DNA from 3 places in the Paenibacillus sp. LBL genome. Region 1 is predicted to be linked to each of the others. Evidence: riboswitches for the same ligand, from Rfam matches in the RefSeq annotation. Region 1 holds a riboswitch; each other region holds the start of a gene.
What was found. Region 1 has a riboswitch for cobalamin ahead of M2277_RS25770 (ABC transporter substrate-binding protein). Riboswitches for the same ligand answer to the same signal wherever they lie in the genome.

Region 1 (10,992 bases):
CCATGGAACACGATTGCAGGCAGCGTGCTGATTGCAGGTTCATTGGTGACCCATCGAGGGTTAACCCATACCGTCTATGCTGCCGTTGGATGGACAGGTCTGCTCTATTTTGCATCGCAGGGCAAGATCGGCGGGGAAAGTCTATGGTTTGCCGGAGGTCTGTCCTATTCCATTCATTTGCTTGCAGATGCCTTGACCAACCGCGGCATCCGGCCGCTGCCGCCGTTCAAATGGAGAATTAAATTTAAAATTATGAGCACGGGAAGCAAGTGGGGGCGTACAGTAGAGAATGTATGCATACTGTTGACGCTTATCCTGGTGTGGTATGTGTTTATGGCCTCGTGATGAATAGCTGTTATCGACGAAAAAAGCCTCGCACCCTTCTGTGTTTTTTACCACATGGGGTGGGAGGCTTATTTAAATTTGGGCCGGAATCCAGTAACAGGATGCCTCAGACCTTCTATTCCTCAAGAAAGATGAGGCTGATCAGATCATCAAACTCCAGGTTGCCAAAATAGTGTTTGACGTTGATGTCTGACAGTGCGGTGCGAACGGCATGCTCTTCGTAACGTTTGCCGCGGAGCAGGTTTTCGATGTCAGCGACATCGCCTACACCGAAGAAGTCGCCGTAAATTTTAATCTCTCCAATATGTCCTTCACGGATATCCATGCGGATATCGATAATGCCCACCGGGAATTTCTTGGCATGCTTCACGTTGCTCTCAGGGGACAGTCCGTAGTTCCAATCCCAGTTCCGATAACGCTCCTTCGAGATTTGGTTGATGATTTCCCAGTCCTTCTCCTGAAGCACATACTGCGGCACTTGGTCAGGCTCCATGCCAAAAATCGAGCGGAGCAGTTCAGCGCGGAACTGTTCAATGGTCATGTCGGTGCCGAGCAGCTCCTTGATGTTTGCAACGCGGCTGCGGACGGACTTGGTGCTCTTGGATTTGAATTTTTCCGGATTGGCATTCAGCGATGCCTGTACGTCATCCAGGTTCAGATCAAACATGAGTGTGCCGTGGCTGAACATGCGTCCCCGCGTCGAGAACTGGGCGTTCCCTGAAATTTTCTTCTCGCCGACCTGGAGGTCATTTCGGCCGCTGAGCTCAGCGGGCACGCCCATCTTTTGCAGGAAGTCGATGACCGGCTGGGTGAACTTCAGGAAGTTGTGGAAGGACTGCCCGTCATCCTTTGTAATAAAGCTGAAATTCAGGTTTCCGAGATCATGGTATACTGCGCCGCCGCCGGACAGCCGGCGTACAATCTGAATGTTGTTGTCACGAACGTATTCCTGGTTGATCTCTTCAATCGTATTCTGATGCTTTCCGATGATGATGGAAGGCTTATTAATATAAAAGAGAAGGTAGCTCTCGTCCATCGACAAGTGCTTCAAGACATATTCTTCAATCGCTAGGTTAATGGATGGATCATGGATCCCCTGATTATCGATAAATAGCATAGTATCCTCCGTCGTCACAATTCAAAATGTGGTGCCACAAAGACTATTGTAAACCAATTTTAAGGCAGAGACAAAGCATTCCATGTTGACGAGTCAAGGAATGTAGCGACATAATGGTGGCATTACATAACGGCAGGGCTTGCAAGCGCTGTGGAATGGAACTGGAGGAGCCCGTATGAGTGATAAAAGACAACCCTTGATCGAGGTATACGGACATGGCGGGGATGTGGAGACAGCTGCTTCGACGTTTGGACAGCCGATTTCGGCTTTTCTGGATTACAGCGCCAACATTAACCCGCTTGGACCGCCTCAAGGGGTCATAACAGCATTGCAAGAAGGACTGGGCGCAGTTATTCGTTACCCGGATCCCGGGCATCGCAGCTTCAAGGGAATGCTCGCTGAGGAATTGCGCACCGATGCCCAGCGAATTCTTGTCGGCAATGGGGCGGCAGAATGCATGGCATTGCTGCTGATGGGCCTTCAGCCGCGAACGGTTGGAGTGGTCGATCCCTGTTTTTCCGAATATCGGGAGCTGTCTGTCAAGTTCGGATCGGATATCCGATCCGTTTGCGGTCGCCCGGAACGGGACTGGCGTGCGGACAAGGCGGATATTGTGGCGCTGCTTGCCCGCACGGATTTAGTATTCTTGGGGCAGCCCAACAATCCGAACGGGGTTCAATACAGCCTCGAGGATATCCGCGATATGGCGTCTGCTGCAGAGCAAGAAGGGACTTGGCTGGTGCTGGATGAGGCCTTTATTGATTTCATTCCGCTGGAAGACAGGCAGACCTTGATGCCAGAGCTCCATCAATATCCTCGGACGGTAATCGTAAGATCGATGACCAAGTTCTATGCGATTCCGGGTCTGCGGCTCGGGTATACTGCTGCGCATCCCGATGTCATACAGGCGATGGCTGGCAAGCAGGTCACATGGAGTGTCAATGGGCTGGCATTGCTTGCAGGAGAAGTGTGTTTAGGGAGCGGAAGGGATTATGAACAGAATACGCTGCAGCTGATTCACGAAGAGCGTGTCAAGCTGATGCAGGGACTGCAAGCGCTGGGGCTCGATGTTACGCCAGGGGAAGCCAATTTTCTGCTGATGGAGCTTCCGCAGCATATGGACGCAGAAAGTTTTCAACGGGAAATGGGCAGACGCGGCGTGCTTGTCCGCAGCTGCGCCATGTACCCGGGTCTGGGTGAGCGCCATATCCGGCTAGCCGTTAAAGATGCCCAGTCCAACGACAGGATGCTTGCCATGGCGGCGGAGGTTCTTTTGAAATCTTCTGGATGACGTGCCTTAGGGATTGTCAGAACGGCAGTTACATGGGCAGCGCACTTGGTGGGGAGTTAACAAGATCATGGAGCAGGGAGAGAGAAACGTGGCCGTACCTTTTCTAACAAGCAAGAGTCACCTTTACCGTTCGGAAGCGTGGCCGGGAACGACAGTGTTCCTGGAAGCGGAGCAGGATTACCCGCATATTCGGATATCGCTGCCGGATCAGGCCGTTTCCTTAAGTAGTGCCATATATGGCGGCGGATTTGGGCGTGTGGATCATCTGGTGAACCGCTATGTGAACAGGCATTACGATTGCAGTGATCCCGTAAACGATATGTTTAGCTTTATCGAGGAACACGGGTATCCGGCTGGCTCTACGGCGGGATTGATGACAGCGGTAAAACTGAAATATGCATCCATATGGGAAGAGCGTGGGGAACAAGCCTCCATTCTATGCTGCGCCACCGCTGGTGTGGGCAATGCTGCGCGTGCAGGATCAAGCCGTACGACCTTTGCCGCTTATCAGCCGGGCACGATTAATATCATGCTGTTGATCGACGGGATGATGACGCCTGCTTGTATGGTGAATGCCGTCCTGACGGCAACGGAAGCAAAGGCCGCAGCACTTCATGATCTGGGCGTGAAGGATCATGAAACGGGAGCCATCGCGACCGGAACGACAACCGATGCCATCGTCTTGGGGGTTAGCGGAAATCCCGCTTACGGCGTGAATCATCATTATGCCGGAACTGCAACCGATATGGGCGGTATGATTGGCCAACTCGTTTACCGCAGTGTTACGGAGAGTATTGTCTCTGAGAGAGCGGACCGGATATGACAGCCATATGGGTCATCTGGGCAGCCGTGCTGCTGGACTTACTGATCGGGGATCCGAGATGGCTGCCCCATCCTGTCATCGGCATGGGGAAGGTCATTCGCCGGGTGGAAGGATGGATACGCCATCGTGCGACTACGGCTCAAGGCCTGAAGCGTGCGGGCATTCTGCTGCCGGTGATTGTGGCCGGCGGCTCCTTTGTGCTGACTTGGCTTCTGCTGCTGTTGTGTGCGGCGATTCATCCTTGGCTTGCCTGGGGAGCGGAGATCGTGCTCATAGCCACTACGATTGCTGTAAAAGGGCTGCGTGATGCCGGACTGGAAGTATACAGCCATCTTAATTCCGGGAATCTCGCCAAAGCGAGATACTCCCTTAGCATGGTGGTCGGCAGAGACACCGACCATCTGGATGAGCCGGAGGTTGTACGCGGAACGGTGGAGACGGTGGCGGAAAATATCGTGGATGCGGTGATCGCCCCGCTGTTGTTTGCCCTGATCGGCGGAGCGCCGCTTGCAATGGCCTACCGTGCGGTGAATACACTCGATTCCATGGTCGGTTATAAAAACGAGAAATACGAGTCCCTAGGCTGGGCTTCCGCCCGTTTGGACGATATCGCCAATTGGATACCAGCGCGCCTGACCGCAGGCCTGTTAACCGTGGTGGCTGCGATGTTCTCATTGCAGTGGAAGCAAGCGATTGCGATGGTCAAAAGAGATGCGCGGAAGCATCCAAGCCCGAACAGCGGCTTCCCGGAATCCGCGGTTGCCGGTGCCTTGGGCATTCGCCTGGGAGGCGAGAATTCCTATCAAGGCGTGATCTCGTTCCGGGCTTACATGGGCGATCCCGAACGTGCGCTTCATGCAGAGCATATTCGGGTGACAACCCGGCTTCTGCTGGGCGTATCCATTCTGTTCACGGTACTCGGCACAGCGGTGCTGGGGCTGATTACAGCAGCCGGAGGTGCGTTATGGCTGTAAGCCTGAACCTGTATCTTGTTCGTCATGGCCGTACGCAGTGGAATGAGGAACGCCGTTACCTGGGTCACGAGGATCAGGGGGCTCTGATGGAAGGGTTGGAACAGCTGCTTCCGCTGCGGGAGGAGTTTCGCTCCAGGCATTTTGCCAAGGTCTATTGCAGTGATCTCCTTCGTTGTAGACAAACACTGAACTGCATCCTGCCGGATTTACATATGCCCGGCATTACAAATGAGGTCGAGCTTGGCAGCGTTATTCCCGGTGTCTGTTATGACAGGAAGCTGCGGGAGCTTGATTTTGGCGATTGGGAAGGGAAAACCTACGAGGATTTGAAGGAAAATGCGGCTTATCGGCGCTGGATCGACAACCCGGGAACGGTTACGCCGCCGAGCGGGGAGAGTTGGCCATCTTTTTGTTCCCGAATTGAGGTTTTTCTGGCCGAAATGTATCAGGATATGAAGGGGTTATTGTCGATGCAGGAAGGCCCCGCTATTCTCTTGGAGTCAGAGTCAGAGTCAGAATCAGCGGGCCACGATACCGAGACTCAGCCGGGGGTGCTCGATATGGACGTGCTTGTAGTCACCCACGGGGGCGTCATCCGGCAGATTGCAGCGGCAACCCTCCCGGATACAGAATTCTGGGCTACGTCGGTATCGCCGGGCGAGGTGCTCCAGCTGCAGCTGGCCTGGGACGGAGCACGCTGGCGAGGCGTAAGGGTAAACGAATAAATGAAATCGTACGATTTTGGTGCGGAATGAACGATAACGGGAAAAACCAATATCGTTAAACCCTTGAAACGAGCGAAACTTCCAGTTGTAAGGCGATGGTTTATCGCCTATAATCTTGTGCAGAGAAACCATGCTTGGCCTATCATAAATAAATTCATATTGTTTGCGAGGGTCCCGGACAGAAGAGGTTATTCATGTCTTCTGCCGGGTTAATAGGGAAGCCGGTGCAAGTCCGGCACGGTCCCGCCACTGTGAAGCAGGGACTTCTCCACATGCCACTGAGCGTCAGCGCTTGGGAAGGCGGGGAAGTCGTTACAGCCTGTAAGTCAGGAGACCTGCCCTTAGCGAATGAATGACGGTCCTTCGAGGAGAGGATTACGTTTTGCAGTCCCGTGCGGACGGCAGTTTAAGGCGCTATCTGTGAACGGTTATCCAGGTGTCCTTATGTTAAAACGTAATCCCTGAGTCCTTATTTACGAGGAATCAGGGATTTTTGCTTCTTTGGAGTATGACGATTGACGTTTTTCTTCCTGCTCAGGGGATCGGTTGAAGGAATTTAGACGTACAGCGCCAGGTTCTCAATTATGTTTAGGGGGATTTGAAGAGATGAAAGCAATAAACAAAACATGGTCCGTACTTCTAGTAGCCATACTGATGGCTCTGGCCTTGATCGGCTGTGGCGGGGAAGAAGCGGCACCGAAAGAAACCACGCCGCAAGCTGCACAGGAGCAAGGGCAGACTAACGAAGCGCCAGCCGACTCCGGTGAGGAGCTTAAGACCACGTATCCATTAACGGTTAAGGATTCAACCGGGGTTGAAATGACGTTTGATAAAGCGCCGGCTAAGATTGCATCCTTGACTCCGTCCGAGACGGAAAAGCTGTTTGCTCTGGGTCTGGATGAGGAAATCGTAGGCGTATCGGATAATGACGATTATCCGGAAGCTGCGAAATCCAAGCCCAAATTGGGCGGATTCCAAGTGAATGAAGAGGCTATTATTGCAGCTGATGCCGATGTGGTGTTTGCCGCTTCGATGAATGCACAGAATGCCGAGAAACTGCGTGAGCTTGGCGTAACCCTGTTTGTCAATGATCCGAAAACCATCGATGCCGTGATGGAGAACATTGAGCTGATCGGACAAATTACCGATCGTCAAGCTGATGCCAAAGCGGTCGTAGATCAGATGAAGCAGGAACTGGCATCCGTTACGGAAGCTGTGAAATCCGTGAAGGATGAAGACAAGAAGAAGGTGTACGTCGAGTTCTCCCCGGGATGGACTGTAGGCAAAGGCGAATTTATGGATGAGATCATCACTGCAGCCGGTGGTGTTAATGCAGCTGGCGATACGGAAGGCTGGTTCGAAATCAGCGAAGAAAAGATTATCGCTGCGAACCCGGATGTTATTCTGTACACGGACGATGTGGTTGATGAAGCGACCAAAAAAACACTGGATCAACTCATTAAAGAGCGCGGAGGCTGGGATCAGATCGAAGCCATCAAGAACGATCAGGTCATTGCCGTAGATGCCAACCTGCTGAGCCGTCCGGGTCCCCGCGTTACGCAAGGACTGATTGAAGTGGCGAAGGCTGTTTACCCGGAACTGATGAATCCATGAGTAAAAAACTTGCAGGATTCGGTGCGGCCGGCGTTATCCTATTGCTGCTAACCTTGGTTGTCAGTCTCGGAATCGGATCCGTTCACCTGCCTGTGAGAGAGATTGGGGCGATGCTCCTGCACCGGCTGCCGGGGATCGGCGATTCCATCCTCCCGAGCTGGGAAGCTTCATCCGAACAAATTCTGATGAAGGTGAGGTTACCGCGGATTTTGCTGGGGATGCTTGTTGGAGCTTCCCTGGCGGTAGCCGGGGCTGCCTTTCAGGGCGTATTGCGTAATCCGCTGGCGGATCCGTTCACGCTCGGTGTATCCTCGGGTGCTGCGCTTGGCGCAGCATCCCTGATTTTTTTCGGGATGGAATACTCCTTTGCCGGAGGTTACACCCTGCCGCTTGTAGCATTTCTGACCGGAGCAGGCACATTGTGGGTTGTTCTGCTGTTGGCAAGGGATCAAGGAAAGCTGCCGATTCACGGACTGATCCTGTCCGGGGTGGTCATGCAGTCGTTTCTGGGCGCCGTGGTTTCGTTTCTGACGGTGATGTCCAAAGATACGGTAAACCAAATCCTGTACTGGACGATGGGGAGCCTGAGCATGCGCGGATGGTCGTATACGGCCATCCTTTTCCCGTATTTTATCGTGGGATTCGCGTATTTATGGAGCCGGTCGCGGGCGCTTAATATTTTGTCGCTTGGGGAACGGCAGGCCGCTCATATGGGATTGAATGTGGATCGCCTGAAGACAAGCGTACTGATCGTAGCTACCCTGCTTGCCGCCGCTGCCGTATCGGTCTCCGGCGTCATTGGCTTCGTGGGGCTTGTGGTTCCGCATATGATACGCCTTATCACAGGCTCCGATTACCGTATCATTGTCCCTTTGTCGGCTCTGGGCGGTGCGATTTTTATGGTCTGGTGCGATACGGCTGCACGTTCCGTGCTGGCTCCAACGGAAATACCGCTCGGGGTGGTCACTGCATTCATAGGCGCTCCTTTCTTTGCGTACCTGCTGTACCGGAACAAAAAACGGCGTAGGGAGGGGTTAGCATGATTAGAGCCCAGGGTCTTGGCAAGGCATATGGCCAGGTGCCGATACTTGCAGGTGTAGATCTGCACATAACGGAAGGTGAATGGTGGGGAATCATCGGTCCGAATGGAAGCGGCAAATCCACCCTGATGCAGCTGTTATCCGGTGTGGAGAGTCCTACGGCAGGGAGCGTCTCGCTCCGGGGCAGGGAGCTTTCGAGTTATAACAGAAAAGCGCTGGCACGAATCGTAGCCGTCCTTCAGCAGGAAGGTCTCGATCCGACGGATTTTACCGTGCGGGAAGTGCTGGAAATGGGACGCTTCCCGTTTCTGAATTGGCTTGGTCGAGAGGATAAAGATGCGACCCCGCTCATTGATGCCATTATTCGGAAGCTGGATCTTGGCGGTTTCGAGGAACGTCGGCTTACCGAGTTAAGCGGGGGTCAGCGTCAACGAGTTGCCCTTGGCAAGGTGATGGTCCAGGAGCCGTCCTTGCTGATGTTGGATGAACCGACAACCTATCTGGATATTCGCTATCAGCTTCAATTCATGGATATGGTGGCAGAATGGCGGAACTCATCCGGCATTACGGTGATCAGCGTACTGCATGATCTGAACCTGGCGGCTCAATTTTGCGATAAGCTGCTGGTTCTGGATCAGGGAAAGGTCGCAGGGGTCGGGAAGCCGGAGGAAGTGCTGACAGCAGAATATATTCGCCAAATATTCAGGGTAGAGCCCTCCATTGTCACCCATCCCGAGAACGGAGCTCCACAGGTGCTGTTAACGGCGAACAGCACATGGTCCTGACAGCTCTTGCTCCGGCTTCTGCTGGCGATGTAAGATTTAGGTGCAAGAAAGAAGGAGGAAGTTTGAATTGAGTAAATCCTTGACGGATCATTTGAACGATATACCGGCTAACATCAAACCTCTGAATGCCGAAGTACAGGCCGCGACCGCAGCCTATTTGGACACCTTGACGAAACCTCCGGGGAGCCTTGGCAAGCTCGAGTCGCTTGCAATTCAATTAGCCGGGATCACAGGCAACATCAAGCCGTCGTTTACAAAAAAATCTGTCGTTGTCATGGCCGGGGACCATGGAGTGTGTGAGGAAGGCATCAGCGCATTTCCGGCAGAGGTGACGCCTCAGATGGTCATGAACTTCCTGAATGGAGGCGCAGCTGTTAACGTGCTGGCGCGCCAGGCGGGAGCCGGCGTTCATTGTGTTGACATCGGCGTTGGGACAGAGCTGAACCATGAGAAACTCCTCTCCAGGAACATTGGCAGAGGAACCGCCAATATGGCTAAAGGACCGGCCATGACCAGAGAGGAAGCGCTGCAATCCATCATGACCGGAGCAGAGATAGCGGCAGAGCTGGCTTCCCAGGGGACGCAGATGTTCGTGACCGGTGAGATGGGCATTGGGAACACAACGCCAAGCGCCGCGATCTTCTCGGTTCTGTCAGGCAAACAACCCTCTGAGGTTGTGGGACGAGGAACTGGCGTAACCGATGAGCGGCTGATACATAAGATTAACGTTGTGGAGCAGGCTATACAAGTCAATCAACCGCATGCGCATGATCCTCTGGATGTGCTCTCCAAAGTCGGGGGTTATGAAATCGGCGGATTGACGGGGCTGATCCTCGGTGCAGCTGCACATGGATGCCCTGTTATCATCGACGGTTTTATTTCCAGTGCGGCGGCTTTGATTGCAAAATCGATTTGTCCGGAAGCCCTCGCTTATATGATTGCCTCTCATGCTTCGCATGAGCAGGCGCATGTTCTTCTGCTCGAAGAACTGGGACTCCACCCGATGCTGCAAATGGACATGCGTCTTGGAGAAGGAACCGGCGGCGTGCTGTGCCTGCATCTGGTGGAAGCGGCTTGCAGGATCATGCAGGAGATGGCGACGTTTGAAAGCGCCGGAATCAGCGGGGGATCGGTATGAGCCAACAAGGAAGCGTGCTGGTCACGGGAGGGGCAAGAAGCGGGAAGAGTTCATTCGCGGAGAAGCTGTGCATGAAGCGGGCTGAATCCGGAATGTATGTGGCGACTGCGCAGGCTTATGACGATGAGATGCAAGCACGCATCCGCATCCATCAAGACCGGCGGCATGATTCCGCTTATGGGTGGCAGACGGTGGAGGAGCCAATTGCCTTGCCAGAGCTGCTGGACACGCTTGGCGAAACGGTTTCAGATGCTCCGGCCGTAGTGGTGGACTGCCTTACGCTGTGGCTTACGAATGTACTGCTCCAGGCTGAGCCTGAAGGAACAGCCGTGATGGAAGAGCGTCTGGGCCTTTCGATCGGCAGGCTGGCAAGAGCGGTTCAGGTCTATCCGGGCCTGGTCATTTTGGTGACAAACGAAGTGGGGTCGGGCATTGTGCCCGAATATCCGCTGGGCAGGATATACCGCGACTGGGCCGGGATTATGAATCAGAGGCTGGCCCGGGTCTGTGACGAAGTATTTCTGGTGACTGCGGGAATTCCGGTGGAAATCAAGAGCAAGGAGTACCTCATATGAGCAAGATGATACAGGCGGCTGCGGCCGCTTTTCAATTTTTATCGAGGCTTCCAATTCGGCGCGAGATTCCCTTTACGCCAGAGGTTCAGCAGCGGAGCGTTGTTTTTTATCCATGGGTAGGCGCTGTTATCGGTCTGATTGTGGTCGGTTTGGGAATCGGCTTGAGCTTTGTGCTGCCTTCATTTCCTGCTGCTGTCATCCTGCTGATCGTATGGGTAGTGCTGACGGGCGGGCTTCATCTGGACGGCTGGATGGATAGTGCGGACGCCCTGCTTAGTCATCGGTCACGCGAACGGATGCTGGAGATTATGAAGGACAGCCGCGTAGGTGCGATGGGGGTCATGGCGTGTATGCTGCTTCTCCTGCTGAAGGCTGCCTTGATTATGTCCGTATGGGATTTATCGGAGGGGGCCTGGAAGCAGGAAGCTTGGCTGCTGGTGCTTGCTCCGGTCTGGAGCCGATGGTTCATGGTTCATGCCATGTATCGCTGGCCGATGGCGCGGGGGAGTGAGGGGCTTGCGGCCTTGTTTCACGGACTGACCGCTGGAAGAAGAAGGCTGGCGGG
Region 2 (10,992 bases), on a different contig from region 1:
GGAGATTAATATCCGATATTCCATTCTCCGAATTCGGATAATGATAGGATAGGTTCCTGACTTCAAGCTCTTTCAGCTTCTCCCCCGGTTCTCTGGTGATGACAGGCAGTTCCGGCGGATCTTCGTTCAGGTACGTTTCCCGAGCCTCAATAATCTGATCTTCCTCACCCGGGCGAAACAGTGACCGCATCCGGTCAAAGGAAACCTTAAGCCGCTTGTGCTGGAACACCATATAACCGAACAATGAAATACTGAAGCCGATATTCGCCAGATATGTCGTAAACAACGCAAAATCTCCGACGGTAAAATGTCCGGCCTGCATTTCAGCAGCGCACATCAACAGAATCAGACCCGTGCAGATGCTTAATACATGCTGGTTCAGGGATCTCATCCACTGTTTAAACAGATTATCCTTCAGCGCTGCCTGACGGCGGTCTTCATTCAGCTTCGTGAAGCGCTCATGAACATGATCTTCGGCCTGTCCCAGCTTCAAAGCTTGAACGGCACCAAAGGTTTCTGCGATGAAACTCGTAATCCGCCCCGTCGCTTCACGGTTCTTCAGCCCGTAGCGGCGGGCCCGGTTACCGGAGAGGTTGTTCAGCAGTGTCACCACCACGAGTGGCAGGACGGCTACCAGCATGATCTTCCAGTTGATGCTTGCCATGACTGCAACGGAGACAATCGCGAACACGAGTCGTCCCCAGAAGTCCACCCACGACTCCGCATACTCTACAACCTCATCCACGTCATCGCGGAAGCGGCTCATCGCCTCCCCCGGCGATGCCGGCAGATTTCGTCCCGGCCAGCGCATGATGCCTGCCAGCATATTGGTTCGCAGAATAGCCTGAATATGATAGATATACGTTACCCAGGCGTAGAACGCGGCGAAGAATGTGCCTACGCGGGAGAACCTGACAACCGCAATGAAGATGAGCGGCATGGCAAGCCACACGTAATCCGTAGAGCTCGCCGTTGCCCGATCAAAGAACCACTGCATGCCAAGCCCAATTAACAAAGGCAGTGAATGAAAGATACACCATAGAATTCCGTTCACGATAAATAAAGATGGCCGGTAGCGAAACAAACGCCCGATAAATCCGGTAATCGTCATGCAAGCTCCTCCTCTCTGCCCGTAATCAGCAGTCTGGCATAATGTGAAGCCGGATCTTGTGCAAGTTCTTCCCGTGAGCCGAATTCCAGAATCCTTCCGTCACCCAGCACCATAATTTTATCCACCTGCTCCAGCGTGGCCAGACGATGCGCAATAATGATGCCCGTACAACGGCTCATCAGCTGATCCACAGCTACCTGCAGCATTGTTTCCGTTGCGGCATCCAGGCGTGAAGAGGGTTCATCCAGAATCACTAGGCTCGGCTGCGTCAGGAATACCCGGGTTAAAGCGAACAGCTGTGCTTCCCCGGCAGACAGCGAGGATCCGCCTGTTGTCAGATGCGTTTCCAGGCCCTCCGGCTGCGCATCGATCCACTGACGAAGTCCAAGACGCTCCGTCGTTTCCAGAATGAACGCGTCGGATACACCCTTATCAAACAACGTCAGGTTGTCGCGCAGCGACCCATCAAACAGCTGCACGTCCTGCGTTACCATACCGACCCGGCGGTACAGCGCAGGCAGCTTCAGCTTCGTAATATCGGTACCTCCCACGCGGATTACCCCGCTGTCGATGTTGTACAGGCGCAGCAGAATTCGGCTTAGGCTTGACTTCCCGCTTCCGGTGCGCCCGATAATACCAAGACGTTCACCCGGCTTAACGGTAAAATTAATGTCTTGCAGCACCGGTTTATCTTCGTTGTAGCTGAAGTTAACTCCCTCAAACTCCAATCCGAGCGCACCCTCGGGAAGCTCTTCTTGCTCTCCGTCCACAATCTCGCTCTTGTTGGACAGGAGTTCCCTGGAGCGGAGCATGCCGGATTTTGCCTTTTGAAACTCTTGCACCTGATCGCCCAGCATCTCAATCGGGTCGTTCAGCATCTGTGTATATTGATAGATCAGGAACAGGGTTCCCAGCGTAATCTCGCCAATCAGATAATAACGGACCCCCAGTAACAGCACAGCGGTAACGGCAAGTGCAAACAGAACAACCGTGGTATTCCAGGGAATGACCCGCAGCATCCAGGCTTTTCTCCCTTTCAGGAATACACTGCGCATCAAGCGGTGAAACCGATTCATTACGTACGATACATTGCCGTTCGCCTGAACGTCCTCAATGCCTGCGATACGCTCTTCAATCAAGCCGAACAGCGAAGCACTGGCTTCCCGTTCGCTTTTGGATGAATTAACGCCCATGTTCCGGATGAACACCATAAACAGAATCGACAGCAGCGTGAAGACCGTCATGACGATGGCGATAGGCAGACTCACCGTGAACATGAACCCCAATATCCCGGCCAACAGCACAAAACTGCCGATGACCTGCACGATAAACATCGCAAAAAAATTCGAGATGCTGGTTACATCACCATCGACCCGCTCAATCATTTCGCCTGGCGTCTTGACGTTATGAAACCGCATATCCAGACGCAGGCAATGCTTCAAAAGATCGCCACGCAGCCGGTTCGTTGCGCGCCACGAAATATCGTTACCCAGATAACTGACAGCCACCGTAATCAGCTGGTTAATGACAGCCACAACCAGGAATAATCCCGCCAGCTGAATCAGGCTGGCCAGAACACCGCCACCAGCTGCCGTATCGATAAACCGTTTAATAATCTGCGGATTCAGCAGCTGCAAGCCTGTCGACGTCAACAGCATAATAAGCAGAAGCAGCAGTCGTCCTTTGACCGGCTTCAAATATCGCAGCAGCCACGACATAGAAACCTTTTCTTTTTTGGGCACAGTGCCCACCCCCATATGCAAGCAAGTATGTACAAACCTCCATCACCCCAAAAAACAAGGCATGGCGGCAGTAAATCATTACCAGTCTACATGAAAACCACAGCCATTCCTAGGTAAAGAATAATTATAATGGGATGTGCGTTTATTCAGGAATGCATGATACATAAATGTCGCAGCCACGCGAAATTTCCCGGTTGGACATGACTATGAAGAAAGCTCATTTATTTTTTTCTTCCTATATAAATCTTCCAAGTCAAGACCCGCTTCAAAAAAAATCGAATCCCATAATTCAGCATACTCGTATATGTATAATAGAGTGACGTGCAACTTTTTGGAGGTGGGCATAATGAATACTGGGATCAGTGGATTAGACGGACTGGATGAAGAGAAGCTATTGGAAATTCGAGAAAATGCCTCAAAGCTCTCAGATATGAAACAAGAGGTGCCCGTGGAAGAACTGTTCTCGGAATCATTTATTCAACGGCATACCAAGTTTTCTTCCATAGATCACTTGCTGAAAGCTGCTGGTTACGAGGGAAGCACGGATGAAGATTTTGACATATTCATACAAGGAAGTACGATTAACCCGTTTATCGTTGAACATACCCCATTTCGAAGCTGGAAGGATTTTCAGGAATTAGCCGTATCCGCCTATATCACGAAATGGCTGGGATTCTAAATAATGTTGGCAGAATATCAGGTCCACACTAAGGTCTAGTTGAGGATCGAAAGAGCAGAGGATCGAAAGAGCAGAAGACCAAAGAAGCCCCTCTAACCGAAGTTAGAGGGGCTTCTGATATATTTTTTAAGGGGTGCTTTTATTATATTCTGCGAATCTTAATGGGAGATTAAATTTTAATTAAGGGGAACTAAAATGTGGCTGGACGATTGGCTCATGGGTTATGGGTTATGGGTTATGGGTTATGGGTTATGTCTCCTTTGTTATCGTTGCTGTCTTTGTTTTATTGTCCCATCCCACGGTTGCACCCAGTGCCTCGGCAGTCGCCCGAAGCGGTACATAGGTCACCCCGTTAATCAGCTTGCCATCCTGAATTGGTTTGCCGTTTACAATAACATTCACCTTATCACTCACCTCACCAGCCGCCTCCTTCTTTTGCAACCCGAGATATTTTGCAATGCCGGCAACATGACCTTCGATGAGGGCACCTACGACATCCTCTCTCTTAAGCTTAGCTGCATCCGCGGCAACATCAACAAACAAATTTTCTGTCAGTACCGCAGGCATGTTCGATTCACGGACCATGTGCAGGTTCTTTGCCTTCTGCCCCCTGTCGATTACGTTAAAAGGCTTTAAGGCCGTCATAATCTCGGTATGAAGCACATTTTGCAAAGAGGCTGTTGCAGCCGACGTATGCGTGTACTTATAGGATTCGAAGCCACCGGCTCCTCCTCCTGCATTACAGTGGACGGAAACCAGGATATCTACCCCAGCCTTGTTGGCCGCCTCGGTCCGCTCCATTAGCGTAGGAAAGACATCCGCAGATCTGGAGAGCAGCACCTGCACGCCATTGTACTCGGCCTCCAGCCGTTTTTTTACGCTCAGGGACACCGCTAGCACGATGTCCTTTTCCAACAGACCATGAGCAGTCGCTCCGGTATCTTTTCCACCGTGGCCTGGATCAATAAATACCTTCTTCATCTCCCTTCACCTCATCTTTCCGAGCCGCAGCCCGTTTCATCTTTTCGACAGCGAAGGCCACGAACAAACTCGAATAATATGAATCGCTTACTATGTAATATATGATATAAAATGCCGAATGATAGGGCGCTCTCTCCTTAACAGGAATAGCCCCCGGATCACCCAGGGGCACAAAAAACACGCCTTGCGGCGCCATTTTTATATCATTCCAGCCAGAAATCAGGATATGATCTCCTTGCAATGAACATGCTGGTGAAGGGAATTGAACCCCCGACCTACGCATTACGAGTGCGTTGCTCTACCCCTGAGCTACACCAGCATATGTGGTTCGAAAACAAGCCTCCACGAACAGCAAAATTATTATAATACTTTAGCAGCAAAATACAAGTCCCAGCCTAGCCGGAACATCCCTTGCAATAAGCAAGATTATCCGCCTAATTTTTCCTGCACCGATTGAATCTTTTGCTTGCTGGAGGAGACTTGATCCCTGCGGTCATCAATCTTGACCGAAGTCGATACGCGCTGGGCTCCAGATAGAAATGGCGCCTCATGCAGAGCTTCAATCGCTCGCCAGATCATATTCAGCTCGCCCTCTATGATGGTGCTCATCGAAGTCAGCTCATATGTAATCCCGTCCTGTTGTTTCAATATACGCTGCATCTCGGCCACATAAGAGCTTAAGCTCGTTGTTGCTGTTCCAATCGGAATCACCGTCACTTCCGCTATAGCCAATACCAAAACCTCCCTCGCAACATCTCATATATAGAACTCTTCAATCTCCAGACACAGATATCATATCAATTCTGATCACTCATATCAAAGCCCCTAACTCGCTATTCACAATAAAAAATAGTCTGCTCCTTCCACCACAGATCCAGTACGCAACTATCGTATTTTGTCAAAACGATAATATACGTGGTATGTGTGCAGAAAAGGTCGCATTCGGTCACAATCCAGGAAATGTTATGGCCTTTTGACAGTTTCTTAGCTGGCACAATGACCGCTCGTTTGCTATAATTCTTTTTGCGTTCAATTTTAAGAATATGGTTTACAAACACAATATATTGGGTTAAATTAGATAAACAACAACCAAATATAGTGTGTATAGGTGCCGGAACAACCTATAAGGCGGTCCGGCTTAATAGGGAAGCATGGTGTAAATCCATCACGGTCCCGCCACTGTAAGGGCTCTCGGCTATTATCCTATCCAGGCCGAACCAAATCATGGAATATTCTTCTGGCGGACCTCATCAAGGTCTTGGGGAAGGCTCCGATTTGTCAAAGTCCGAGTCAGGAGACCTGCCTGTACGCAGCCAACACCAACCTACGGGACATTAGGTAAGTGTTCGTTAAACTTGCGTCTGTACATAACATCAGGCCCCTTCAAGGGCTTATGTCAAACGTCATTCACGAATCACAGCGCACGGACATTTTCAAGCCTGCGGGTTTTAGAAAATGTTTTTTTGATGTCCTTTTTCATATTTCCCCCTAAGAAAGCGAGGAATTATTCATGCCCCAGCTCGTAGTTAAACCGAACAACCGTCAGCTCGCCTTTGATGAAATACGCCTCTCTGTCTATGCCGACCGCAATCTGAAAGGATTGGACATGCTTGATAAAGAGCGCCTGCTTCGCGGCGTAAATGCTAAACTGCGCGGTGAGCAAGTCACCGGCGAAGAAATCAGCAGCGCCTTCACGATGTCCGCGCTTGAGCTTGTGACAAAAGAAGAGCCGAATTGGAAGTTTGCAGCTGCGCGTTCGTTTCTGACCTCTTTATATAAAAAAGCGGCCACCAACCGCCGATACAAAGCCTACCCGGAAGAGCCTTACGGTGCCTTCTACCCGCTCATCACAGAGCTTGTACAGAAGGGCATCTATCGCGAGGATCTTCTGACCAGCTACACCAAGGAGCAAATCGAAGAGCTCGGCGAATGCATCGATCCAAGCCGCGATCTGCTGTTTGATTACATTGGTCTTTTGACACTGGCTGAGCGTTATTTGGCAACCGACTTTGACGGTCGTGTCATGGAACTTCCGCAAGAACGCTACATGGTAATCGCAATGTTCCTCATGCACAACGAGCCAGCCGACAAACGTATTGACCTTGTAAAAGAAGCCTACTGGGCGATGAGCAACCTGTACATGACAGCTGCCACACCGACCATGTCCAATGCAGGCAAAAAAGTAGCAGGCCAGCTCTCCAGCTGCTTCATTGATACCGTTGACGACTCTCTGGAAGGCATCTTCGATTCCAACACCGATATTGCCCGTCTCAGCAAAATGGGTGGCGGCATTGGCGTGTACCTCGGTAAAGTCCGTGCACGCGGCTCGGATATCCGCGGTCACAAGAACACCAGCTCCGGCGTTATCCCTTGGATTCGCCAATTGAACAACACTGCCGTAAGCGTTGACCAATTGGGAACTCGTAAAGGAGCCATCGCGGTTTATCTGGATGTGTTCCACAAAGATATTCTGTCCTTCCTGGATCTGAAGCTGAACAACGGTGACGAGCGTATGAGAGCCCATGACGTGTTCCATGGCATCTGTCTGCCTGACCTGTTTATGGAGGCTGTAGAGGCCCGTGAGGAGTGGAGCCTGTTCTGTCCTCATGAAGTGAAGAAGATCATGGGCTGGAAAGACGAGAACGGCCGTTCGCTTGGCCTGGAAGACTTCTATGATCAAGCTCAAGGCGATGGCGAGTTCCGTCAAAAATATGCACAAGCCGTGGCGAACCCGCAGTTGCCGCGTATTACGGTACAAGCGATCGACATTATGAAACGCGTGATGAAATCCCAGCTTGAAACGGGTACACCGTACATGTTCTACCGCGACACGGTAAACCGTGCGAACCCGAACTCTGCACATGGCATGATTTACTCATCCAACCTGTGCACCGAGATCATGCAGAACCAATCTCCAACCGTTGTCGAGCAAGAAGAGTTGGTAACAAAGGATGGTCAAACCCGGATCGTTATTTCCAAAATCCCTGGCGATTTCGTTGTCTGCAACCTGAATTCCATCCACTTGGCTCGCGCTGTACCGGCCGGTGTGCTGGAGCGTCTCGTTCCTATCCAGGTTCGTATGCTGGATAACGTTATCGACATCAACAATATTGAAGTTCTGCAAGCCCAATATACCAACAGCCAATACCGTGCGGTCGGTCTTGGAACCTTCGGTCTGCATCACTTGCTGGCGCTGGAAGGTATCCGCTGGGAGTCCGACGAAGCCGTTGCCTATAATGACAACCTGTATGAACACATCAATTACCTGCTCGTGAAATCCAGCATGGAGCTGGCCAAGGAAAAAGGCCACTATCCGAAATTCAAAGGCTCCGATTGGGAGAGCGGCGAGTACTTCACGTTCCGCGGTTACACCGACGGCGAGCATGAAGGCAAATTCGTAACCACCGAACAGTGGCGTGAGCTGCAACAGGAAGTACAAGCCAATGGTGTCCGTAACGCATGGCTGTTTGCCATCGCACCGAACGGCTCCACATCGATTATCGCCGGTTCCACAGCGAGCATCGATCCATTGTACGAACTTCTGTCTTATGAAGAAAAAACCACCTACAAAGTGGCTAACCCGGCTCCGGATCTGTCTGAAAAAACAATCTGGTACTACAAGACCGCTTTCCTGATCGACCAGCATTGGTCCATCAAAATGGCGGCTGCGCGTCAACGTCACGTTGACCAGGCGCAAAGCTTTAACCTGTATGTTCGCCCTGATATCCGGGCTTCGGAATTCCTGGAGCTGCACCTGCATGCATGGAAAGCCGGCATCAAGTCCACGTATTATGTGCGCAGCCGTGCGTTGACGATTGAAGAGTGTGAGTCGTGCGCAAGCTAAGAGTTTAATGTAAACTATTTCGAACCCGCCCAAACCCTCCCTTCCAAGGGAGGGCCCCAAGGGCTCTGCCCTCTGGACACCCGCAAGGTGTGCAGGGAATGAATGAGGCGCTTCTATGTTACTTTGGTGGCTAGGAGCGCTTTCTCCCTTCGGGAACGCTGGAATGTAGTGCGGGGACTATGGCGTTACTCGTGCGTTTATTGAGTTACTTCCTGCGTGGACCGCTCTCCCTTTGGGAGTCGCTTCTCATCTTGTGCAGGGACTAAGGCTGCTTCGTGCGTTTATTGAGTTACTTCCTGCTGGGATCGCTCTCCCTTTGGGAGTCGCTTCTCATGTTGTGCAGAGAGTAAGAGCTGCTTCGTGCGTTTATTGAGTTACTTCCTGCTGGGATCGCTCTCCTTTTGGGAGTCGCTTCTCATGCGGTGCGGGGACCTTTGAGGTACTTCGCGCGGTTGTTGAGTTGCTGCCTGCTGGGATCGCTCTCCCCTAGGGAGTCGCTTCTCATGCGGTGCAACAAGCATCGAACGGCTGTAAGCGGGATTGAATATACTTTCTAATACAAGACTACAAGGGTAAGGGTATCCAAGCGGAAGAGTTTACGTCCGCCTTTGGGAGCCCTTTGATACCATTAAATACATTCAAGCAAAGGGCGGACAACAGCGGCTGGAGAGTGGATACCCGTCCCTCAACCCGCCCTACTATGATATGCAAGGAGAGAGAATTGGCATGCAAATGCAAAAGATATTTAACACCGAAGCACCCAACCGCTCCACCCGTGTAATTGAAGGTGAGTGCTCCGGGATCTTGAACTGGAACGACATTCGGATGCCTCATATGTATAAACTATACAAGGTGCTGCTGCTGAACCACTGGATCGCGGACGAAATCCCGATGTCCAAGGATGCGCAGCAGTTCCCTACACTGGACTCAGAGGAACAGCGTACCTTTAAAATCAACATCTCCCTGCTGGCTGTGCTGGATTCCATGCAGACGATGTTTGTCAGCGATGTGAAGCGTTATTTTACCGACTCGTCACTCGAAGCCATCTCGGCCATCATCGGTCAGCAAGAGGTCGTTCACAATCAATCCTATTCCTACGTGCTCTCTTCCATCGTTTCGGATCAAGAGCAGAAGGAAATCTTCGAATACTGGAAGCATGATCCGGTTCTGCTGGAGCGCAATCAGTTCATTTCAGATATTTATCAGAACTTCCGCGATAATCCGTCGCCGCAAACCTTCTTTGAAGCGATGGTGGCCGACCTGATCCTGGAAGGTATCTTCTTCTATAGCACGTTTGCCTTCTTCTACAACCTGGCTCGCGACCAGAAGATGATGGCAACCAGCCAGATGATCTCTTACATTCAGCGTGACGAGAACCAGCACTGCTACTTCTTCGCCGAAGTATTCAAACAGCTGCTCAAGGATTTCCCAGAGCTGAACTCCCAAGAGAACATCGACTACCTGTACCGCACCATCGACCGTGCTGTTGAGCTCGAGACCAACTGGGCACACTACACGCTCAGCAATGTACGCGGCATCGATCTGAACGAGTTGGGCGACTACATCAAATACATCGCAAACCGTCGTATTACGATGATGGGTCTGGAAAAAGCTTACCAAGGCGTAGACGTCAACTGCATGCCATGGATCAAGCCTTTCTCGGATGAAGCTCTGAACGCAACCAAAACCGATTTCTTCGAAGCCAAATCCCGTAACTACGGCAAGGTTGGCGACGACAACGGTTTTGACGATCTATAACAGAGTCTTCAAAGTCCTTGGGACACCCGCAAGTTTTGCAATGAGTTTATAAAGCGCTTCTAGGCTAATATAGCACTAGGAGCGCTTTTTCTCTTTGGGAATGCTGGAAGATTGACGTAGGGACGATGAAGCCATTGTGTACTTATGTTGAGTCTCTGCCTTCGGAGGCTGGTCTTCTATCGGTCGGTTAAACTGAGCTACCTCAACAACATCTCACACGAGATCATTAGGCAGGTCCCCAAAAAACGAACAAACCTCGGAGTCATTGTCTCCGAAAGTATGATGTGATTTTCTAAGGGGGGAATCGCTTTCTCGCTTAATAAAGAAATTCGCTCACTCAAATAATATTCAATTTATGGATATTTTCTAAATTCCATTAGAAAACTTTATATTCTAATGGGTTGTATTAATCTGTTTTGCCGCTCCGACAACAATGTGTTTTTTCACATAGAATATAAAGAATATTCCTAGGCCAACTTCTAACACACTGGTCAGTATAGGTACAGATCGAATTCCAAAATAGTATATAAAGACTCCAGTTAGAAACGCCCCCACTTGTATAGAAGCTAAACTACAAGTGTTCCAAAGGCCAAACAATCTGCCTCGTAAATGAGCAGGCACGTCAGTTTGCATTATTTGTCGTTCAAAAGGTACGATAAATGCACCTACAAAAGCGAATAACATTAAACTAATCGCACCTTGATAGAGCTGCTCTGTAAAACCAAAGAGCGTCCAGGTCAGCCCCATCAATATATATACATAACCATATTTATAAGGGTTCTTAAACAAGAACTTGTTATTAGCTAACCAGTAGCCTACCAATACTGAGATAATACCTTCAGATATATAGAGTAAACTGATACCATAATGCTTTGTT
Region 3 (10,992 bases), on a different contig from region 1:
TTGATACGGCGCGCTTTTTAGGAGGAGAGATGGCCAGTGTTACGGCTTGGAACACGCAGAAATTCGATGCATATAACTGGTTTGTCACGGTTCAGTATGCCTCGGGTGCTATCGGACATCTGGATTTAACGGTTGCCGTGCGGATGGACTGGCATGAAGGCTTTCAAATATACGGCGAACACGGAAGCATTCTCGGCAAAACCTACAATCCGTGGCTCTTTAAGTCAAGCGATGTTGAGGTGTTCTCGGCACGTGACGGCTGTTATCACAGACCGCTTGGCGAAGACGCGCATTTTTTCAAGCTTCAGGTTGAGGGCTTTGCAGATACGATTCTGGACCAAGCACCCATGAAGGGGGCCAATCTGGAGGATGGCGTTGCCGCCATGCGGGCGATGGCGGCGATTGCAAGATCTGTGGAGAGCAAGGAGACGGTGAGGCTGGCTGATGTAACGGGAGGTGTATGAGGCATGAGGCTTGGCATCTTCTCCAAGACGTATGACCGTCCGACATTGGATGGGAATTTGGATGCAGTCATGGCAAGTGGACTCGATATCATACAGTTCAATCTGTCATGCGCTGGTCTCCCGTCTCTGCCGGATGCAGTGGATATGGAGTTGGCGGTCCATATAAGGGAAGCGTGTGAGAAGCGGCATCTTCATATGGCTGCAGTCTCCGGTACCTTTAACATGATTCACCCGGATCGGCAGAAACTGCGGAACGGTGTTCGCCGGTTTCGTCATTTGGCCGTGATGTGCCATGCCATGGGAACATCGGTCATCACCTTGTGCACAGGCACAAGGGACCCGGTCAATATGTGGAGAACGCATCCGGATAACGACACGCCGGAAGCATGGAATGATCTGCTCCTGACGATGCGGGAGGTTGTGAATATCGCGGAGGAATTCCAGCTTGACCTCGCTATTGAACCTGAGCGGGCCAATGTGGTTAGCGATGCCGTCAGATGCAGGCAGCTGCTGGATACCATCGCTTCAGCCCGATTAAAGGTCGTGCTGGATGCGGCGAATTTGTTCAGGCCGGAGGAGGAGAAGCCTTTGGCCGATGTTCTGGAACAAGCATTGTCGCTGCTCGGCGAACAGGTCATTATCGCGCACGCGAAGGATTATTCGACCGCTGACGGGCTGAAATATGTGGCTGCCGGAACCGGTGATCTGGACTACGGAGCTTACTTGAGGCTGCTGCAAGATTATCATTTCAAGGGACCGCTTATTCTTCATGGATTGTCAGAGAATGAGGTGCCGAAGAGTGCTCACTACCTGAGGACCCGAATGGCTGCAGTTCAAAGAAACGGATGAGGGGATTGTTACAGTAGCCAGGCCCATGGTATTCATGGTCTTTTTTGGCGTGTCCTCACTAGATCTTCACAAGTTTCAGTTATCATGAATTTTTATGTTAAAGTGGACGTGTACTGAGAAAGCACTCGATAAGGAGAAACAACCATGAAGACCATATTAGTCGTGGACGATGAGCCGAATATTAGAGAAGTTCTTGCTTCTTATCTGCTTAAAGAACATTATCTGACACTGGAAGCGGCAAACGGTTCCGAAGCATTGGGATACATGCGTGAGCAGGCTGTGGATCTTGTTATATTGGATCTGATGCTGCCGGATATGGAGGGTGAGCGGGTATGCCAGGAAATTCGAACGTTCAGCTCAGTGCCGATTATGATGTTGACGGCAAAAGTGGCCCAAAGCAGCAGGATTGGCGGGTTTGCGGCCGGTGCGGATGACTATATTGTAAAACCTTTTGACCCCCGCGAGGTGATGGCAAGAATCAAAGCCGTCTTAAGACGGGGGGATGACAGCAAGCTGCTTGCAGATGTAATTGTATATCACCAGGGGCGGCTTGTGATCAATTCGTTGAAGCACGAGGTAACCTGTGATGGACAGGTCATAAATTTGACGCCCAGCGAATATAAACTGCTGCTCTTGCTGGCCAAGTATCCACAGCGGAATTTCTCGCGCGAAGAGCTGGTCGATCGGGTATTAGGCTGCGATTTTATTGGGGATATCCGCATTATTGATCAGCATATCAAGAATTTGCGGCAGAAGATTGAGCCCGATTCAAGACAGCCCCAATATATCATCACCGTCTACGGATTCGGCTACCGCTTTGGAGGTGAGGTGTCTTGAAGCAGCGCCTGGATCTAAGGCTTGCCGCCATTATCATCAGCATCACCGCAGGGATTCTGATCGTGTTTACCGTCACCAATATTGTGACCAACCATTATCATATAGCCATGTACCAGCAGCAGTCGAATGGGCATCACGGAATGGACGAGCTGAACGAACATCTGGAGCAGGCGCAGATGCAATCCATTATTTTGACATGCTTGCTGTCGATAGCCGTGGCCTCCATCATAGGTATTTATGTGGCTAGAAGGATATCGGCTCCCCTAATCCAGATGAAGCAAGCAGCTGAGATGATGACGCAAGGGAAATTGGATATCAGGGTGGATACCCGAGGAGACGATGAAATCGCGGGACTCGGTTCTTCGCTGAATGAGCTGGCTGTACAGCTGCAAAAGCAGGAGCAGCTTCGGAGAAACATGACGCAGGATATTGCCCATGAGCTGCGAACGCCGTTAACTACCTTGAAGAGTCATACCCGTGCGCTGGAGGACGGCATATGGGAGCCGACAGCCGATCGCTTTCGAACCTGCCTGGAAGAGATTGACCGATTGATTGATCTGGTTACTGAGCTTGAAGATCTGCATGATATGGAATCACCCGAGTTTCAGTTATCCCGATCGGAACAGGATCTGGCCAAGATTATAGAGAGAGCTGTGACCGTGGTAAGGGCCGCGTACAATGAAAAACAAGTGGATCTGCGATACGTGCATCAACCCGGCGATTCGCCGATAATCGCTAAAGTAGATACGGACCGGATGCTCCAAACCTTAATCAACGTGCTCAGTAACGCACTGCACCACACACCGGCAAGCGGGAGGGTCCAGGCTGATCTCGTGGACGAAGGGAATACGGTTCAGATTCGTATTGAGGATTCAGGCCAAGGCATTCCAGCTTCCGATCTGCCGTATATATTCGAAAGGCTGTATCGGGGAGATAAATCAAGGAACCGGTTAAACGGTGGAAGCGGAATGGGACTTGCCATCGTCAAGCAGCTTGTTGCAGCTCACGGCGGAGATGTATGGGCTGAAAGCGGGAAAGAGCAAGCAGGTGGAAGCTGCTTCTATATTCGGATACCCAAGGAAATTCCCGTCGATTCCAGAAGACAACAACAGGAAGTACAGAGGCAGGAGTCATCTATATAAAAAAAACAGCAAGCGCTCTGCTTTAAGCAAGAGCGCTTGCCTGTTTTCTTACTTCAACCCTTTAAGATTGATTAACGGACAATACCTCTCGATATTGGGAAGCTGCTGCAACCATGTTGCGCAGGGCAGCTACGGTTTCATCGCGCCCGCGCGTTTTCAATCCGCAGTCGGGGTTGATCCAGAACAGTTCGGGATCCAGTACGGACAACGCACGCTTAATCATCTGGGTCATCTCATCGACTTCCGGAACGCGCGGGCTGTGAATATCGTAAACGCCAAGGCCGATGCCATGATCATACGTATGCTCCTCGAAGCTCCCGATCAGCTCGCCGTGACTTCGTGAAGTCTCGATGGATATCACGTCGGCATCCAGGGCGCGAATGGAATCGATAATGTCATGGAATTCGCAATAGCACATATGGGTATGAATTTGGGTTGTATCCTTCACGGATGAGGTGGACAGACGGAATGCCTTCACCGACCAATCCAGATATGCCTGCCAATCTTCACGCTTAAGCGGCAATCCTTCACGAAGAGCCGGCTCGTCAACCTGGATCATCTCGATGCCTGCTTGCTCCAGTGCGTTAACCTCAAGTCGGAGAGCCAGGGCGATCTGATAAGCGACCAATTCTCTTGATATGTCGTCGCGAACGAAGGACCAGTTCAGGATCGTGATCGGTCCGGTTAACATCCCCTTGACGGGTTTCGAGGTCAGGCTCTGTGCATATACGGTTTCCTTCACGGTCATCGGGTTCACGAACTCAACGTCTCCATAGATGACGGGAGGTTTGACGCAGCGCGATCCGTAGGACTGAACCCAGCCGTTAGCTGTAAAGGAAAACCCATCCAATTTTTCTCCGAAAAATTCCACCATATCAGTCCGTTCAAACTCCCCGTGAACGAGAACATCCAGGCCGATGTCTTCTTGAATCTCAATCCAGGCGCGAGTTTGCTCGGCGAGGAAGGTTTCATACTGCTCGGCAGACCATTCGCCACTTCTCCAGTTCTTCCGGGCCTGCCGAACTTCGGTCGACTGAGGGAAACTTCCGATGGTTGTGGTAGGGAGGAGCGGGAGATTCCATTTCTTCTGCTGGGCTTTGCGCCGCTCTTCAAACGACAGCGCTCGAGTCGGATTCAATCCGACAACCTTGGACGTTTCTTTCTGTACCTGTTCGTTATTCCGCAGCGATGATTGATTCATGGCGGCTACGGCCTGGTTATGCTCTTTCAGCTGCTCGGAAACGGATTCAATCCCATTATTATTGAGCGCGCTAGTGAGCAGCGTCAATTCGTCCAGCTTCTCATTGGCAAAAGATAACGCCTGGCGAAGTACGGGGTCCAGCTTATCCTCATAAGCTGTGGATACGGGAACATGGAGCAGGCTGCAGCTCGGCTGTATCACATATTGAGAAGGCTTCACCTTTTGGGAGAGGGTGTCCAGCAATTCCAGCTTGGCATCGAGATCTGAACGCCAGATGTTACGCCCGTCGATAAGACCAACCCCCAGTACCTTATCCTCAGGAAATCCGTGCTTGAGCAGCTGTTCGGTATTACCATCCAGGCCGTGTACGAAATCAAGCCCGATGCCTTGCACTGGCAAGGAGATGATCTCTACATAATGGCTGACCGAATCGAAGTAGGTTTGGAGCATGATCCGGATCGCCGGAGCCGCTGCATGAAGTTTTTTGTATACGGATGATACAAGCGCCAATTCATCTTTGGTTAATGAAGTAACCAGAATCGGTTCGTCGAACTGCACCCACTGAACACCTTCCTGCTCCAGCTCCTTCAGGATTACCGCATACAGATCCGTGAACTGGTCCAGCAAGGACTCGAATTGATCCGGGGTGTAGCCTTTAGACAGCTTAAGGAAGGTATAGGGACCGACAAGAACAGGTTTACCTTCGATACCTAGCGAGGATTTGGCTTCACGGTAAGCTTTTAGCGGCTTGTTGACCGTAAGATGTGGTTTGGCATCCTGAAGTTCCGGTACAATGTAGTGATAGTTCGTGTTAAACCATTTGGTCATCTCGCACGCGGCAGCACCATGACTGCCGCGAGCCATGGCAAAATAGACACTCAGCGGTACAGGACCACCATCGTACTTGAAACGCTGTGGCACCAAGCCAAACATCACCGACATGTCGAGCATATGGTCGTACATTGTAAAATCATGAACCGGAATAAGGTCGATGCCTTTCTCCTGTTGAATGCGTAAACGGTCCAACCGAATGTCGTCCAACTTGGATAGAAGTTCGTGTTCCTCAAGCTTGCCGCTCCAGAAGGATTCCAATGCTTTTTTCCATTCGCGATTTGCTCCGATTCTCGGATAGCCGAGATTGCTGCTTTGAACATTTGCCATCAATATCTTCGCCTCCACCAACATATTTAAATGACTGAATAAAAAAAGACGCCTTTACCCCGATCAAAATATCAAGGGTAAAGACGCCTCCGTTGTGTACATACGGATGCTGCGATCTTTAACACCTCCCTATCTCCCGTAGGTAAGCAGTGTTGTCAGAATAGGCAGGTCTCCTGGCTCCAGAATCAAGGTCTGCCATGGCCTTCCCGATCAAAAGCTGATCAGTGGCATCATCCGATGGCAAACTCCTCTGTTACAGTGGCGGGACCGCGTTGGTGTTGCACCAAACTTCCCTTTTAAGCTGAAATTGAAGAGGCTTCAACATCAGCACCTATTCCCATTAATTAAATTTGATTGCTGAGTATCAAGGTACAATAAATTCCATAATTATGCAACCTATTTAAATGGAGGTTGTCTTACGCAAAAAAACCGGATCAGAAGATCCGGTTTTTCCATCCCATTAACTTGGCAGCGGCCTCAACATAATAGTAATCGCCATAGATCAGGGAGACGTTGATATTTTGGTCACCAGGCCGATGGCCTGTTGCCTCTTTCAGTATGCCTTCATAATTCGGATCATCCCATTCAGCGTAACGAGTCGTCAAGGAGTCGATGATGCGCAAGGCACTTCTGCGGTACACCGCGCTTTCGGTTTGCGGTACCTGATCTGCGAGTTCAAACAAACCCGAAGCAGCGCAGGATGCTGCTGACGAATCTCGGGGTTCTGCCGCAATGAAGAGAGATTCAGCTGATTGATGGGTTGCTGCTGTTGCGGGTGTTTCCAGCTTCTCGGGTTCCGCACGAAAATCCCAGAGCGGTATGGAATCCTCCTCAAGGGACGCGACAAAGAAATGCGCCACGCGTTTCGCGGCGTCCAGATATCGGATATCACCGGTATACCGGTACGTGTTGGCCATGCCATGCAAGGCCCAGGCAGCACCCCGGCTCCAGGCGGATTCGGGTCCCAGTCCTTGTCCTCCGAGCGCTTCCATGAATTCCCCGGTGAACGGATCAAACCGACAAATGTGCCGAACGGAGCCGTCCGGTCTTATAAAATGCTCCACTACCGTATTGGCCTGCTCTCTGGCAATATGCGCATATCTCGGATCACCTGTCTCCTCGGAGGCCCAGAACAGGAGGGAGAGGTTCATGGTGGAGTCAATGATGGACCAGCCTTCATTCCCGTGATTCCAGGAGGTAGGTTTCACCTGATTCCAGGCACGTATAAACCGTCCCGCAGGATTGTATCTTCCAGCCAGCAGGGTAGCGGCCAGCACCCCTCTGCGCCTGGCATCCTGATCCCCGGTCAGCTTATATTTGATTACGGCCGTCGGCAGAAACTGAAAGCCTACATCATGATGAAAGTTGCTCTCTGCAATAATGGCCTGCTCAAGTCTCATGTCCCATTCCCAAGCCCATTCCTTATACTGCGGCTGTTTGGTCATATCATACATAATCCACAGCATCCCCGGCCAAAAACCGGAGGTCCACCAATCGATCCGGGTGGAATCATAGATCCCGTTCTTGGTTGCATGGGGAACCTTGTCTGCCAGCTGCTCCGCCATGCGTGATAGTTTGGCCTCGAGTCGTTCCCATAATAACGCATAGGATGCGATCGCTTCCTGCTGTTGTCCGTTCATCGTAACCCTCCCAGAACTTATGGTATAGATCGGCTGATTTTTCGTTTCTGCTGAGACCTATTGTTCCATAGAAAGGCGATAAATTCTATACGCGGAGCAGAAGAACTATTGAAATAACAAGCCGATGCTAAAAAAACACAAGCAGCCTTCTGCACCTAGAAAAAACACAAGGGAAGCGATCAACTTCCATTGCTGCCCGTACCTGAAAACTTATAGGATAAGGATATTCATCACATCCATTTCATAAGGAGGCGAAAGCCGTTGCCGCAAATTACGATTAAAATGTATGAGGGACGCTCGGATGAGCAGAAGAGCGAAATCATTGATGTTTTTACAAGAGAGTTATCCCGTATTATTGATCGTGAACCCGAATTCATCAGCATCCAGTTTGACGAAATTCCGATAGATGATCATGCACCGGCCAATTTGAGAAACAAGAGGTGAGCACAGATGGCCGAACCAACAAAAGCAGTAAGCAAGGCGCTGCCGGGAAAACATACCAAGCGCAAAAACATATTAGGCTTCATGTGGAAATACAGGGCACTGTATTTCATATCCCTACCAGGTCTTCTGTTCTTCGGATTGTTCAAGTATGTTCCGCTTATGGGCTCTGTCATCGCATTTCAGAATTATAATCTGTTTGCCGGCGTGACCCAAAGTCCATGGGTGGGTCTCGAGCACTTTGAACGGATGTTCCAGCATTACGATTTCTTGAAAATTTTACGCAATACACTTCTACTGGGCACGTACGACATTTTGTTTGCTTTTACAGCGCCTATTGTTCTGGCATTACTCCTTAATGAGGTTCGCCAAGTCGTTTACAAGAAGATTGTGCAGACCATTTTCTATGCGCCGCACTTTTTATCATGGGTCATTGTAAGCGGTATCTTTGTTGGCATTCTGTCTCCATCATCCGGGATCGTAAATGTGATGCTGGGCTGGTTCGGCATGGAGCCGATCTATTTTCTTGGAGAGGATTCCTATATTCGTTCTGTGCTGGTGGGCTCCGGATTATGGAGGGACGTCGGATGGGGGACCATCATCTATCTCGCGGCACTTGCAGGTATCAACCCGGATCTCTACGAAGCCTCCGATATTGACGGAGCGGGCAGATGGCGTCAGACCCTCAGCATTACGCTGCCGGCATTGCTTCCTGTTATTACGATCCTGTTCCTGCTCAAGATTGGGGATTTCATGGATTATGGATTTGAACGCGTCTTTGTGTTTCAGAACCCGCTTAACATTCAATCCAGCGAGATTCTGGATACGTACATTTATAAGGCTGGCCTGCAGCAGCTTCAGTACAGCTATGCAACAGCCATCGGGGTGTTCAAATCCGTTGTCGGCTTGTTCCTGATCTCGATAGCAAACACCATCAGCAAGAAAGCGACCGGCGAGTCGCTGTATTAGAGGGGAGTGACATCCAACGTGAAATATGACAGTGCAGGCAGAAAAATGTTTCTTGTATGCAACTATATTATCCTTACCTTTCTTGCACTCACCATGCTGTTCCCTTTTCTCAACGTGATCGCTCAGTCGTTCAGCAGCCCAGGCGCTATTGACCGGGGAGAGGTCATGTTCTGGCCGGTGGAGTTTACGTTTGCTTACTACCAGCATGTATTCAATGACGTCTCCATTTGGAGAGCTTTTGGAATCAGTGTTTATATTACAGTGTTCGGTACCTTCATTAATCTGGCAGCTACTGCCTCACTGGCGTATCCACTGTCCAGACCCGAGTATGTAGGCAGAAAAACGATCATGATCATCATCCTGATGACGATGATTTTCACGGCGCCGCTGATTCCGCAATTTATTCTGATGCGTGAGCTGAATCTGGTGAACACACTGTGGTCGTTGATGCTGCCAACAGCAATCAGTGCATTCAATCTGTTTGTGCTTCGAACCTTCTTCACCCAGATTCCGAATGAACTGATCGACTCGTCCCGTATTGACGGATGCAGCGAGGTCCGCACATTATGGAGCATCGTGCTTCCGCTGTCGAAGCCGGCATTGGCGACGGTAGGCATATTCTACTCGGTGACCAACTGGAACAAATACATGGATGCACTCTACTATATCAACGATCGAGCCAAATATCCCCTTCAGGTGAAGTTAAGAGAGCTGCTCGTGAACGAAGGATTGACCGATACAGGCAACCTTGCGTTTGAAGCAAGCTCCCAGTCCGTGCAAGGCATCCAGATGGCGGTTATTCTGGTAGCCACGGTGCCCATCATTCTCCTGTATCCGTTTCTGCAGCGGTTCTTCATTCATGGGATGATGATCGGGTCGATCAAAGAATAATTCAGTGGAGTAGTCCAAAGCGTGATCCTAAAAAAACGACAAACCGAGCCAAAGACATTCCTTGTTCCCGCCCTGACGGCTCTCTATACTGATATTAAGTTTGAAAGCGCTATTATGAGCGACTATATTAGCTTGAAAAGAGGGGTAATCATGAGAAAAAGGTGGACGCGCGCGCTCACGGCAGGTCTTGTTCTGACCATGCTTGCTGGCTGTGCGGGCAACAATGGAGGCGACGCCGGGACCCATGCCGGTGGCGGTAAAACAGAAGGCGGGGAAGCAGCGGGAGCAACAAAATTCTCCATCTCGATGCGGACGCTCAACGTATCCTACGTGGAGAAGAATGCGGATATCAACAAGGATAAATATGTGCTGGAGCTGGAGAAAAAGACGAATACGGACCTTGATATCCGTCTCATTCCACATAATGAGTACCAGGATAAAATGGTGCAGATGTTTGCAACGAACGACATTCCGGATGTGGTGCAGGGAACTGGCGGAATCAGCGGCCCTGAGCTGGCTGGCGCTGTCGAGAACGGAGTGTTTCTGCCGCTGAACGATCTTCTGCAAGAGCACGGGCAGGATCTGCTCAAGTTTATCCCGGAGGAAGCCTGGAAGCGGATGACGGACTCGAAGACAGGCAACATTTACGGGATTCCCGAAATTCTCTCCAATCCATCCAGACGGGCAACATGGATTCGTACCGACCTGCTGGAGAAGGTGGGCAAGGAAATTCCGACAACGGTTGAGGAGACGATGGACGTACTCCGCGCGTTCAAAGAAGCCGGGGTGGAGCAGCCTTATGCCGGTCGCCAGAACTTCAAATATGCCGATACCTTCTTCGGCGCTTATGACGTACTGGGCTATCTGAACCAGTTCAAAGTGTTCCCGGACGGGAAGGTGAAGCCTACCTTCTTCGACGAGGAGAATATGAAGCAAGCGATTGGAATCTATAAGACAATGCATGAAGAAGGACTGATCAGCAAGGAATTTGCCACGATCGAGAGCGCTGATTTCAAGTCCATCGTAACGAGCGGCAAAGCTGGCATGTGGTCCATGAATGCGAATGAGCTTCCGATCTGGGGAACCCAGCTCACCGAGAATGTACCGGATGCCAAAGTAGCTCTGATTCCATCTCCGGTAGGACCTGATGGCAAGGGGGGCTATGCCCATTATAATCCGGTCACCCGTTCTTTCTTCATTAACGCCAAAGCGAAGGATAAGGCGGAGGATATCGTGAAATTCTTCAACTGGATGGTCAGTGAAGATGCGGAATTGTTCTTCAGCTTCGGGATTGAAGGCGAGGATTATCAAGTGACCGATGGCAAGCCGGTCTTTGAGGTTCCGACGGATGCCGCCGGCGCGGATAAAATGCGGTATTTGAACTACTGGCTGTGGCT

Region 2: linked by a shared signal. The riboswitch ahead of M2277_RS11040 (ribonucleoside-diphosphate reductase subunit alpha) and the one ahead of M2277_RS25770 (ABC transporter substrate-binding protein) in region 1 are both predicted to bind cobalamin.
Region 3: linked by a shared signal. The riboswitch ahead of metE (5-methyltetrahydropteroyltriglutamate--homocysteine S-methyltransferase) and the one ahead of M2277_RS25770 (ABC transporter substrate-binding protein) in region 1 are both predicted to bind cobalamin.

What each region holds. Positions count from the first base shown of each region.
Region 1 covers NZ_JARXYU010000017.1:51,139-62,130, reverse strand. Annotated here, with positions in the region: gene M2277_RS25800 (metal-dependent hydrolase) at 1-345, shown strand, start outside; gene lplA (lipoate--protein ligase) at 461-1,462, opposite strand; gene cobD (threonine-phosphate decarboxylase CobD) at 1,638-2,753, shown strand; gene M2277_RS25785 (adenosylcobinamide amidohydrolase) at 2,821-3,576, shown strand; gene cbiB (adenosylcobinamide-phosphate synthase CbiB) at 3,573-4,550, shown strand; gene M2277_RS25775 (histidine phosphatase family protein) at 4,541-5,275, shown strand; cobalamin riboswitch at 5,428-5,632, shown strand; gene M2277_RS25770 (ABC transporter substrate-binding protein) at 5,882-6,889, shown strand; gene M2277_RS25765 (FecCD family ABC transporter permease) at 6,886-7,932, shown strand; gene M2277_RS25760 (ABC transporter ATP-binding protein) at 7,929-8,714, shown strand; gene cobT (nicotinate-nucleotide--dimethylbenzimidazole phosphoribosyltransferase) at 8,782-9,852, shown strand; gene cobU (bifunctional adenosylcobinamide kinase/adenosylcobinamide-phosphate guanylyltransferase) at 9,849-10,427, shown strand; gene cobS (adenosylcobinamide-GDP ribazoletransferase) at 10,424-10,992, shown strand, end outside.
Region 2 covers NZ_JARXYU010000003.1:606,349-617,340, reverse strand. Annotated here, with positions in the region: gene M2277_RS11070 (ABC transporter ATP-binding protein) at 1-1,111, opposite strand, end outside; gene M2277_RS11065 (ABC transporter ATP-binding protein) at 1,108-2,853, opposite strand; gene M2277_RS11060 (hypothetical protein) at 3,200-3,532, shown strand; gene M2277_RS11055 (N-acetylmuramoyl-L-alanine amidase) at 3,782-4,513, opposite strand; tRNA gene M2277_RS11050 (tRNA-Thr) at 4,761-4,832, opposite strand; gene M2277_RS11045 (MTH1187 family thiamine-binding protein) at 4,940-5,245, opposite strand; cobalamin riboswitch at 5,603-5,834, shown strand; gene M2277_RS11040 (ribonucleoside-diphosphate reductase subunit alpha) at 6,024-8,357, shown strand; gene M2277_RS11035 (ribonucleotide-diphosphate reductase subunit beta) at 9,084-10,115, shown strand; gene M2277_RS11030 (MFS transporter) at 10,509-10,992, opposite strand, start outside.
Region 3 covers NZ_JARXYU010000002.1:421,156-432,147, forward strand. Annotated here, with positions in the region: gene M2277_RS06985 (Gfo/Idh/MocA family protein) at 1-464, shown strand, start outside; gene M2277_RS06990 (sugar phosphate isomerase/epimerase family protein) at 468-1,313, shown strand; gene M2277_RS06995 (response regulator transcription factor) at 1,458-2,150, shown strand; gene M2277_RS07000 (sensor histidine kinase) at 2,147-3,292, shown strand; gene metE (5-methyltetrahydropteroyltriglutamate--homocysteine S-methyltransferase) at 3,354-5,654, opposite strand; cobalamin riboswitch at 5,801-6,004, opposite strand; gene M2277_RS07010 (glycoside hydrolase family 88 protein) at 6,089-7,294, opposite strand; gene M2277_RS07015 (tautomerase family protein) at 7,556-7,738, shown strand; gene M2277_RS07020 (ABC transporter permease) at 7,745-8,704, shown strand; gene M2277_RS07025 (carbohydrate ABC transporter permease) at 8,723-9,595, shown strand; gene M2277_RS07030 (extracellular solute-binding protein) at 9,746-10,992, shown strand, end outside.